4 regions of the Geobacillus stearothermophilus ATCC 12980 genome follow, and region 4 is predicted to be linked to each of the others. Evidence: predicted binding sites of a transcription regulator. Region 4 holds the regulator's gene; each other region holds the start of a gene.
The links. The regulator Rex, encoded in region 4, represses fermentation and respiration genes when NADH is low (regulators of the CRP and FNR family bind a similar motif). The targets are predictions, from matches to a motif close to TTGTGAAATATTTCACAA.
Positions count from the first base shown of each region.

Region 1: the regulator Rex is predicted to act here: its motif matches at 1,067-1,084, upstream of QSJ10_RS02245 (L-lactate dehydrogenase).
Region 2: the regulator Rex is predicted to act here: its motif matches at 1,313-1,330, upstream of QSJ10_RS03290 (DUF2249 domain-containing protein).
Region 3: the regulator Rex is predicted to act here: its motif matches at 1,339-1,356, upstream of QSJ10_RS03400 (hemerythrin domain-containing protein).

Region 1 is NZ_CP128494.1:418,451-420,651, reverse strand. Features, by position in the region: gene QSJ10_RS02245 (L-lactate dehydrogenase) at 90-1,043, opposite strand; gene QSJ10_RS02240 (ABC transporter permease) at 1,192-1,977, opposite strand; gene QSJ10_RS02235 (ABC transporter permease) at 1,981-2,201, opposite strand, start outside.
Region 2 is NZ_CP128494.1:599,191-601,391, forward strand. Features, by position in the region: gene QSJ10_RS03280 (membrane protein) at 1-819, opposite strand, end outside; gene QSJ10_RS03285 (DUF2249 domain-containing protein) at 816-1,025, opposite strand; gene QSJ10_RS03290 (DUF2249 domain-containing protein) at 1,029-1,262, opposite strand; gene QSJ10_RS03295 (Crp/Fnr family transcriptional regulator) at 1,499-2,191, opposite strand.
Region 3 is NZ_CP128494.1:621,150-623,350, reverse strand. Features, by position in the region: gene QSJ10_RS03405 (nitrate reductase subunit alpha) at 1-793, opposite strand, end outside; gene QSJ10_RS03400 (hemerythrin domain-containing protein) at 825-1,232, opposite strand; partial or broken gene QSJ10_RS03395 (thiamine pyrophosphate-dependent enzyme) at 1,423-1,984, shown strand; partial or broken gene QSJ10_RS03390 (transposase) at 2,170-2,201, opposite strand, start outside.
Region 4 is NZ_CP128494.1:227,040-229,240, reverse strand. Features, by position in the region: gene tatC (twin-arginine translocase subunit TatC) at 1-508, opposite strand, end outside; gene tatA (twin-arginine translocase TatA/TatE family subunit) at 529-681, opposite strand; gene QSJ10_RS01295 (redox-sensing transcriptional repressor Rex) at 699-1,340, opposite strand; gene moaC (cyclic pyranopterin monophosphate synthase MoaC) at 1,356-1,844, opposite strand; gene abc-f (ribosomal protection-like ABC-F family protein) at 1,940-2,201, shown strand, end outside.

The DNA.
Region 1 (2,201 bases), 190 kb from region 4:
TCCCAATCGGAACAGCGTGTCGCCCTCAGAGCCATACATCCCCCTGTTTGGACGAGAAAGACTGTCGGCACAACTTTTCGTTTGTTGCCTCATCGCGTAAAAGCACGGGCTAGCACGCTTTTTAATGTAGCTGCGCTATGATGGAATCGATTTTTTTCGTCATCATTCAATTCAATTTCGATCACCTCGCGGATGCCATTGCGGTTAATGACAGCCGGCACGCCGATGTAGACGTCGCGCTCCCCATATAGGCCATCGAGGTAGGCTGATACGGTCAAAATAGCGTTTTCGTTATGCAAAATGGCGCGCGTCACGCGGGCAAGCCCCATCGCAATCCCGTAGTACGTCGCTCCTTTTTTCTCAATAATTTGGTAGGCGGCATCGCGCACATTGACAAAAATGCGCTCGAGATCTTTTTGCGCTTCTTCCCCTTTGGACTCGACCAGCTTGCGGATCGGCATGACGCCGATATAAGCCTGGCTCCAGACCGGGAGTTCAGTGTCGCCGTGTTCCCCAATAATATAGGCATGAACATTTTGCGGAGCGACAGAGAAATACTCGCCCAACAAAAAGCGGAACCGCGCCGTATCTAAAATCGTCCCCGAACCGATCACCCGCTCATGCGGCAGGCCGCTGAATTTCCACGTCGCGTACGTTAAAATGTCGACCGGATTGGTGGCGACGAGAAACAGTCCTTGAAATCCGGATGCCATGACCGACTCAACGATCGAGCGGAAAATGGCAATGTTTTTGTCCACAAGATCAAGCCGCGTCTCGCCCGGTTTTTGGTTGGCGCCGGCGCAAATGACAACCAAATCGGCATCGCGGCAATCATCGTAATCGCCGTGCCAAATGTCAACCGGCTTCGGCGCAAATACTTTCCCATGGTTGAAGTCCATCGCATCGCCTATGGCCTTGCTTTCATTCGCATCGATGAGCACGATCTCATCGGCAATCCCTTGATTCATTAAGGCAAACACATAACTGGCGCCGACAAACCCGGCGCCGATGACCACTACTCGGGCTCCACCGTTGTTTTTCATTGCATTCATCCTCCCTCAATATAATGCGAACACTTTCATATAAATATTTTACGCGAAAGGCGCACCGCAATGCATGCGCGATTGTGGCGATTGTTTGACTATTGTTTGTCCATTTCATGACAGACGCCGCGGCAAACAACGGGAGCACTCAGCTCCCCGTCCCGCGGTACCTCCTGACCCCGGCGCTCCAGAGCATCACGGCGATGATGAAAAACAACATGCCGACAACCGGGGTCAAAAACGCATAACCATACCATTCCTGCTTATGGAGAAAATACGAAGCTGGATAAACGCCGACAAAGGCAAACGGCAGCACCCACGTTAATATATAGCGGATGACGCGGTGATAAATATCGACCGGATAGCGGCCGTAGCTGCTGATGTTGTACATCATCGGCATGATGGATGTGCGGGCGTCGGCAAAAAAACTGATCGTCGCCAGTGAAATGAAAATGCCGGCGTAAATCAATGCACCGCCAATCACAAGCAAAATAAACACGAAGACATCATACCAATGAAATGAAAGAGACAAGCGGCTGCCGGCATACAGCATAATGATCAGCCCGGGCACAGCGCCAAGCAACGATTCGAGCTCCATCCGCTCCAAAATGATCTGGAACAGGCTGTGAACCGGGCGCGTCAACACGCGATCCATTTCTCCCTGAACAATGTAGCGCTCGTTGAAATCCCATAGATTAAAAAAGGCGCCAAATACGGCGTACGGCACAAGGAAAAAGCCGTAAATAAACAACATCTCATCGCGCGACCAACCGTGAAGCAGCGTCGTATGGCCAAACACGACGAGCAAGAACACCAAGTTGACCGCCTGCGCCATGAAGTCGGACAACCATTCAATCAGCAAATCCGCGCGGTATTGCCATTTTGTCTTCATGTACTGGGCCATATATTGAAAAAAAACCGATACGTAAAACAAAGTCTACCCCCCTTGCACAACGAGCCGTTTTTTCGCCACCCGCCATAACAGCACAATCGGAAACCATAACAGCACGCACCATGCCGCCTGCAGAAGCAGGCCATCACGGACAGCAGCTCCTTGAAAACTTTCTGTGATGATCATGCTTGGAATGTAGCTGATGGCTTGAAACGGCATATACGCCATGAGCTGTTGCGCCCAATCCGGGTAAAACGACAACGGCA
Region 2 (2,201 bases), 370 kb from region 4:
CTTTTGCAAAATGGCGCGGATATGCCAGGCGAAAACAAGGAATCCGCTCATGAGCAAGGCTGCACCGGCTGCAAGCCATGCGTGGCTTCGCAAGAATAAGCTGGCGAACGCCACCGCAATCCCGCTGATGTACAGCGCATAGACGTAACGCGCCGGCCGCAGCGAAAAGCCGTGGGCGAGCGAGAACATCGGTACCATTTTGTACGAAAAGCCTATGATGAGAAGTGTGAACCAGCCGCACAGCCCGAACAGCACATGCAAGCCGAACACCGTTTCATGACTGTTGGCGCCTGTGGCGGCGAAAAAGTGAAAGGCAAGCAGCCCTCCAGCGGCGCCCGTCAGCAGCAAAAACAACAAGGAAGTCGCGACAAACAGCGTCATGATCGTTTTGTTTTTTTGTTGTTTTAATGTCATCGCCATTTGCCAGACAAACAGCACGATGCCGAACAGCAGAAGCAAGCCAGGGAGAAACGCTTGGTTTGGCGTAAACGCTAAACTGGCGGCAAAGGTGACGATGCCGAGAGCGGTGATCGCAAACTGCCAAAAACCGAGCCGCTCGCTCCAAATCGGCGTCAAAAAGGCGACCGGAACGAGCTGGTACATCGCCCCCATGGCCGTCATCAATGCAAAGCCAAGCAACGCCAGGTGGGCCGCCGCCCATACGAACGGCAGCCGGAACGCGCCGCTGCTAAGTGAGGGAATCGCTCCAAGCAACATAAGCTGCGATGCGGCGAACGCCAACACGGCGAACATGATAAACGAGAACGGAAGACGGACGTCTGTTTCCGTCCCCGTGCGAGTAGGAAACACGTTGCTCATCCTTTCGTAATGCGGATTTCAAAGCTGCCGTCTTCGCGTGCGACCGTCTCGTGCCGGTAGCCGAGCTCGTCAAGCTGTTCGTACAAAAACATCGGGCGGCGGTCGTTAATGATCGTCAGCGTCTCCCCAGGATTCAGCTTCGCGAGGGCAGCGAGCGTCCGCATCATCGGCTGCGGCGGCTCGAGTCCGCGGTTATCGAGGATCATCGGTCATCCCCCCTGCTTCACAAACGTTACTTTCCAATGTTTTTTTTCGATTTGTTCGGCCTCGTACGTAAACCCTTTCGCTTTCATAATCGGAAACAGCGGCAGCGGCTTGAATGGAGCGTGCAAAATGAACGTATCGCCCGGCTGCAGCGGTTTGATGGCGTTCATAATTTTTTCAAACGGCTCACGTTTCTGCCGCAAATCTTCGCGCACATCGAGTTCAATCGTCACACCCATGCGCTTTCCTCCTTTTTGACTATCATGATAATTATTTTCACTGTGGAATGTTGTGATATAGCTCACATCTTTCGGCCGAAACATGACATATTCCACTTTGGAAAAAAGGTTTCGTTTTCGTTTGAAAGGGCGGAATAGCATGTTCCAGAAAGATGGGCTTGCCGAAATGTTTGAAAGGAAACCCCATCAGCTCCATTGCGCATCCCGACCGGTACCGGACGATGGGGAAAAAGGAGTTAGAAAAAGATTTCTTGTTCGAGCCCTTCGCGGTCAATCAAATAAAAGCCGTGTTCGTCGACGTCAATCAGCCCTTTCCGTTTCAGCTGGCTCAACGTCCGGCTGACCGTTTCCCGGGCGGTGCCGATCATGTTGGCCAGCTCGCGGTTCGTCACATGGGCGGTGAGACGGTGCCACTTCCCTTGTTTGACGGCGTTCGTGCGCGTCAGCCGCAACAAAAGCAGCACGATTTGTTCGTACGTATTATGGAGCACTTGCGCCTCAAGCCGGTTTTGCAAGTCGACGATTTTTTCGCCCATGACGCGGAACAGTTTTATGCAAAGTTCAGGGCTCGCCATCAGCACTTGTTCGAAATCGTGGATCGGGATCGCGATCAATGTCGCTTCCTCGACCACTTCGGCGTGGGCCGGATAGGTGCCTTTTAAGAAAAAGCCGGCATGCGGAAACATTTCTCCCGTCTGCAAAATCGAAACGATTTGTTCTTTCCCGCTGAAGTCCGTTTTATAAATTTTTACCGTGCCGGAATGAATGAAATAGACACGTTCTAACGGGTCGCCTTGCATAAAGACAAACGTCCGCGGCTTGTAAACGCGCACGTGGGAAATGGCAACCAGCGAATCAAGCTCGTAATCGGACAGTTCACGAAACAACGGAACAGCTTTTAAGCGGTCTTTCATCCAATGGTTCGCCATGGCGTTCTCT
Region 3 (2,201 bases), 390 kb from region 4:
GGGTGCGCGTTTGCGGCAAGTTCGATCCCCAGACAATCATGTAGCTCGAGTTAAACCAGTCTGAACTTTCCGGGACGTCCGTCTGTTCCCCCCATATTTGCGGGGAAGCCGGCGGCAAATCAGCATACCAGTCATAAAAGCTGAGCAGCGCCCCGCCAATTAAATTCAAAAAACGGGCTCCTGCCGCATAACTGACCATCGACATCGCCGGAATCGGCGAGAAGCCGAAAATGCGATCCGGCCCGTATTTTTGAATCGTATAAATAAGGGAAGCGGCGATCATCGTATAAACGTCATCCCATTTCGCCCGTACGAATCCTCCTTTTCCACGGGCGCGTTTGTACCGTTTCGCTTTTTCCGGGTCCTCGACAATCGACTTCCACGCAGCCACAGGGTCTCCTTCTTGTTGCAGCGCTTCTTTCCAAAGCCTCAACAGCGCCCCGCGCACATACGGATAGCGAACGCGAAGCGGGCTGTATGTATACCAGGAAAAACTCGCTCCCCTCGGACAGCCGCGCGGCTCATACTCCGGCATATCAGGGCCTGTTGTCGGGTAGTCGGTTTGCTGCGTTTCCCATGCAATAATGCCGTCTTTCACATGCACTTTCCAACTGCACGAGCCTGTGCAATTGACTCCATGGGTTGTACGAACCACTTTATCATGCTGCCAGCGGCGGCGGTATGTTTTCTCTGCGTCCCGTCCGTATGGCGACAACTCGGCGTGGCTAGCGATTTTTTCCGACCGGCCAAAGTATTTCAATTTGCGCAAAAGCGGAGCAGGTTTTTCGTTCATTCCGTTTTGCCACTCCTTTCTCTCCTTTCAATTAAAAAAGCAGCGCCTCTTCATCCGTGCTATGGATGCGGTTGATATGAAGCAGCGTGTGAAAGCGGGTCAACACCTCGCGGTCGATCTGTTCTGGAAGTCGCTTCCTAATTTCAGCAATCAACGTTCTCATCATGTCATGGTCGCGCTTGAGCTGAGCAATCACTTCGGACAGCTCCCCTCTCTCCTTTGCCTTCTCGCGGTAAAAGCCTTCTTCTTCTGCTTCCGCATGGGCGATGATCCGTGTTTCCCAGTGCTCGACAAGGGCATCCGCCACTTCAGCGGCATGCCCACAACGCCCATCGGCATACAATGTTTCCAACAACTCTGTCAGGCGCTTCGCTTCGACAAAGGCGCCATGATGAATAGAACGGTGCGCTTCCAATTTCCGTAGTGACGGCCCACTCATTTCATCATCTCACTTCCTTATTTGCACCGATTTCTCTCACTAAACTATATTTTCCAAACACCTAATCGATTATGCAAAAACGGAAAAAGATGTTCCTTATACTTTAATGTGACGATATTCACATACAGTGATCACATCCGTTGTTTAAAATGTAAGAAAATTAAAAAGGAAGTGGAAAAATGGTTGATCTTCCCATTTGACGAAAGAAGAGGCCATTGTCGTCACCGATGTCGGGCAACACCAAATATGGACAGCCCATCACTATACATTCACAAAACTGCGCACATTTTTAACGTCAGGCGGACTCGGAACGATGGGGTATGGCCTTCCGGCAGCCATTGGCGCTGCTGTCGCCTCGCCAGGCAAGACGGTGATTTACATCAGCGGGGATGGCAGCTTTCAAATGAATGTACAAGAGATAATGACCGCCGTCACCTACAAACTTCCAATTAAAATCGCCGTTTTGAATAATGGCTACTTAGGAATGGTGCGTCAATGGCAGGAACTGTTTTACCAAAAGCGTTATTCAGCAGTGAAGATTACATCCCCCCATTTTGCTAAGCTTGCCGAAGCATACGGAGCCATAGGATATGCGATCGATTCAGAAGAGGAAGCGGAAGATATCATAAAAAAAGCGTTAAAACATGATGGGCCAGTCTTGCTTGATTTCAGTATTGCCGAGGAAGAAAACGTCTATCCGAATCGTTCCCCCCTCCGGGCAAAGCAACAATCAAGCCGTTTTGACCCGTTGACTAATGCAAAAAGCGCCCGCCAACAAACAACCGCGGACGCTTTTTTGATGGAAAGTGATGTGCATCACTTCGTTTTCTCTCAATCTATCCTGAAAACACCATTTAAGACAAAAAACGGAGCCCACCTAGCCTTCGGAATCGGATTCCAAAGGAAGGTATTTCAGTATATATATGGTTAATAAGTGCTATGCACTCGTTTTTTCTAGTTTCACTTCGT
Region 4 (2,201 bases):
TCGGCAGCTGAAACACGATGCCAAACGGCAGCACGAGCTGCAGCAAAAACTGAAAATATTCATTAATGCCGATCATCTGTTGAATGCCGAGCCGTTCCGCCAGCTGATTCATAAACCGGACGACAAATGGAAACAAGACGAAATACGCAAAACCAACCCCGGCTAAAAATAGAATGATCGATGCTGGAATGTAGCTGAGCGTTGCTTTCCGCTCTTTTTCATACAGCCCCGGACTGACAAACGCCCAAATTTGATACAACAGCACCGGAGCAGTCAGTACAGCGGCGATGACAAAGGCAAACTGAAAATACACTTTAATCGGATCGGTGAGGCGGAACGCGTTCATCGTCAGCTGTTTCGCTTCCGCAGTGTGCTGCAAATACACAATGACGTCATCGACAAAAAAGAAGCTGGCTACAAGCGCCGCAACGAAAAAGAGAAGCACGATGATCAGCCGTTTCCGCAGCTCTCCGAGGTGTTCATACACGGACATTTCTTTGTCATTCATCGTTTCCCCATCCTGCCTTGTCATCGGTCGGTTTTCGTTTCTTCGTCATCAGCGAGCCCTTTTGTGGCGTCTTTAAACTCGCGAAGCGACTGGCCGAACGACCGCCCCAACTCCGGCAGCTTTTTCGTGCCAAACAGCAACAAAATGACAAGAACGAGCAACAAATATTTCATGTGTTGTTCTCTCCTTTTTACGATGGCGATGGATAGTTTTTCAAAAAATAGACGAGCGACTGCAGCTCAATGGCTAAATCGATATGATGGACACGAATATGGTTCGGCACGTTCAACCGCGCCGGAGTAAAGTTTAAAATGCCTTTAATTCCTTGCGCGACAAGGCGGTCGGTCAGCGCTTGAGCCGCGGCGGCCGGCACGGTTAAAATCGCGATCGGAATGTCGCCGCGAAGCCGCTCCTCCAGCTCATCGAGATGATAGACCGGCACCCCGCCGACTGTCGTTCCGACCTTCCGTTCATCGACATCAAACGCCATGACAATTTTCGTGTTGTTATTTTTCGAAAAGTTGTAGTTTAAAAAGGCGGTGCCTAAATTGCCGACGCCAAACAAGGCGACTTCGGTCACCTCATCCTCTTCAAGCGTCTGGCGGAAAAACGACAACAAATAATTGACATTATACCCGTATCCCTTTTTGCCAAGCGCGCCAAAATACGAAAAGTCGCGGCGAATTGTCGCCGGATCGACTTTCACCGCCTCGCTCAGCTCGGCGGAGGACACGCGCTGCTTCCCTGAGGCATGTAAATTTTTCAAAAACCGATAGTATAACGGCAGACGCTTGGCAGTCGCCTGCGGGATTTTCGGTTGTTCGTTGCTCATCGTTTCATCCCCCAGCTAATCGGTTTTCCGTCGATAATGGCCGGACTTCCCGCCCGTTTTTTCGACCAAATACGTTGGACCGATCGTCATTCCTTTATCGAGCGATTTGCACATGTCGTACACAGTCAATGCGCATACCGAAGCCGCCGTCAGCGCTTCCATCTCCACTCCTGTGCTCCCTTTCGTTTTGACCGTCACGGTAATCACAAGTTTATACGCTTCCGCCTCTTTTTCCCAAGCAAAGGCAATATCGACGCCTTTTAACATAAGCGGATGGCACATCGGAATAAGATCGGCCGTTTTTTTCGCCGCCATGACCCCGGCCACCTGGGCTACCGCCAGCACATCACCTTTCTCAATGGCATTGTTCGTCATCTTTTCGTAAATCTCTTCATTGACGGTGACGCTCGTTCTCGCCACCGCTATCCTGATCGTATCTTCCTTGTTCGTAATGTCGACCATTTTCGCCCGGCCTTGTTCATTGAAATGCGTAAACGATGACAAGACAATCTCCTCCATTTATCACTATACACCATTTTTCGTTATCTGTCTTTGACCGTTTTCGCGACTTACGTTAAACTATTCGCGAGGTGACGGACATGATCATTTTGCAAGTGAATGGACTCACGAAATATTTTGGCGCTGACCTTATTTTATCGAATATAAAACTAGAAATACAGTCCCGCGCCCGCATTGCTCTTGTCGGCCGCAACGGCGCAGGCAAATCGACGCTGCTGAAGATCATCGCCGGCGAACTTTCTTCCGACAGCGGTGAAATCATCAAGCCAAGCCATATCAAAATCGGCTATTTGGCGCAAAACAGCGGGCTCGACTCGTCACGCTCCATTTGGGACGAGATGC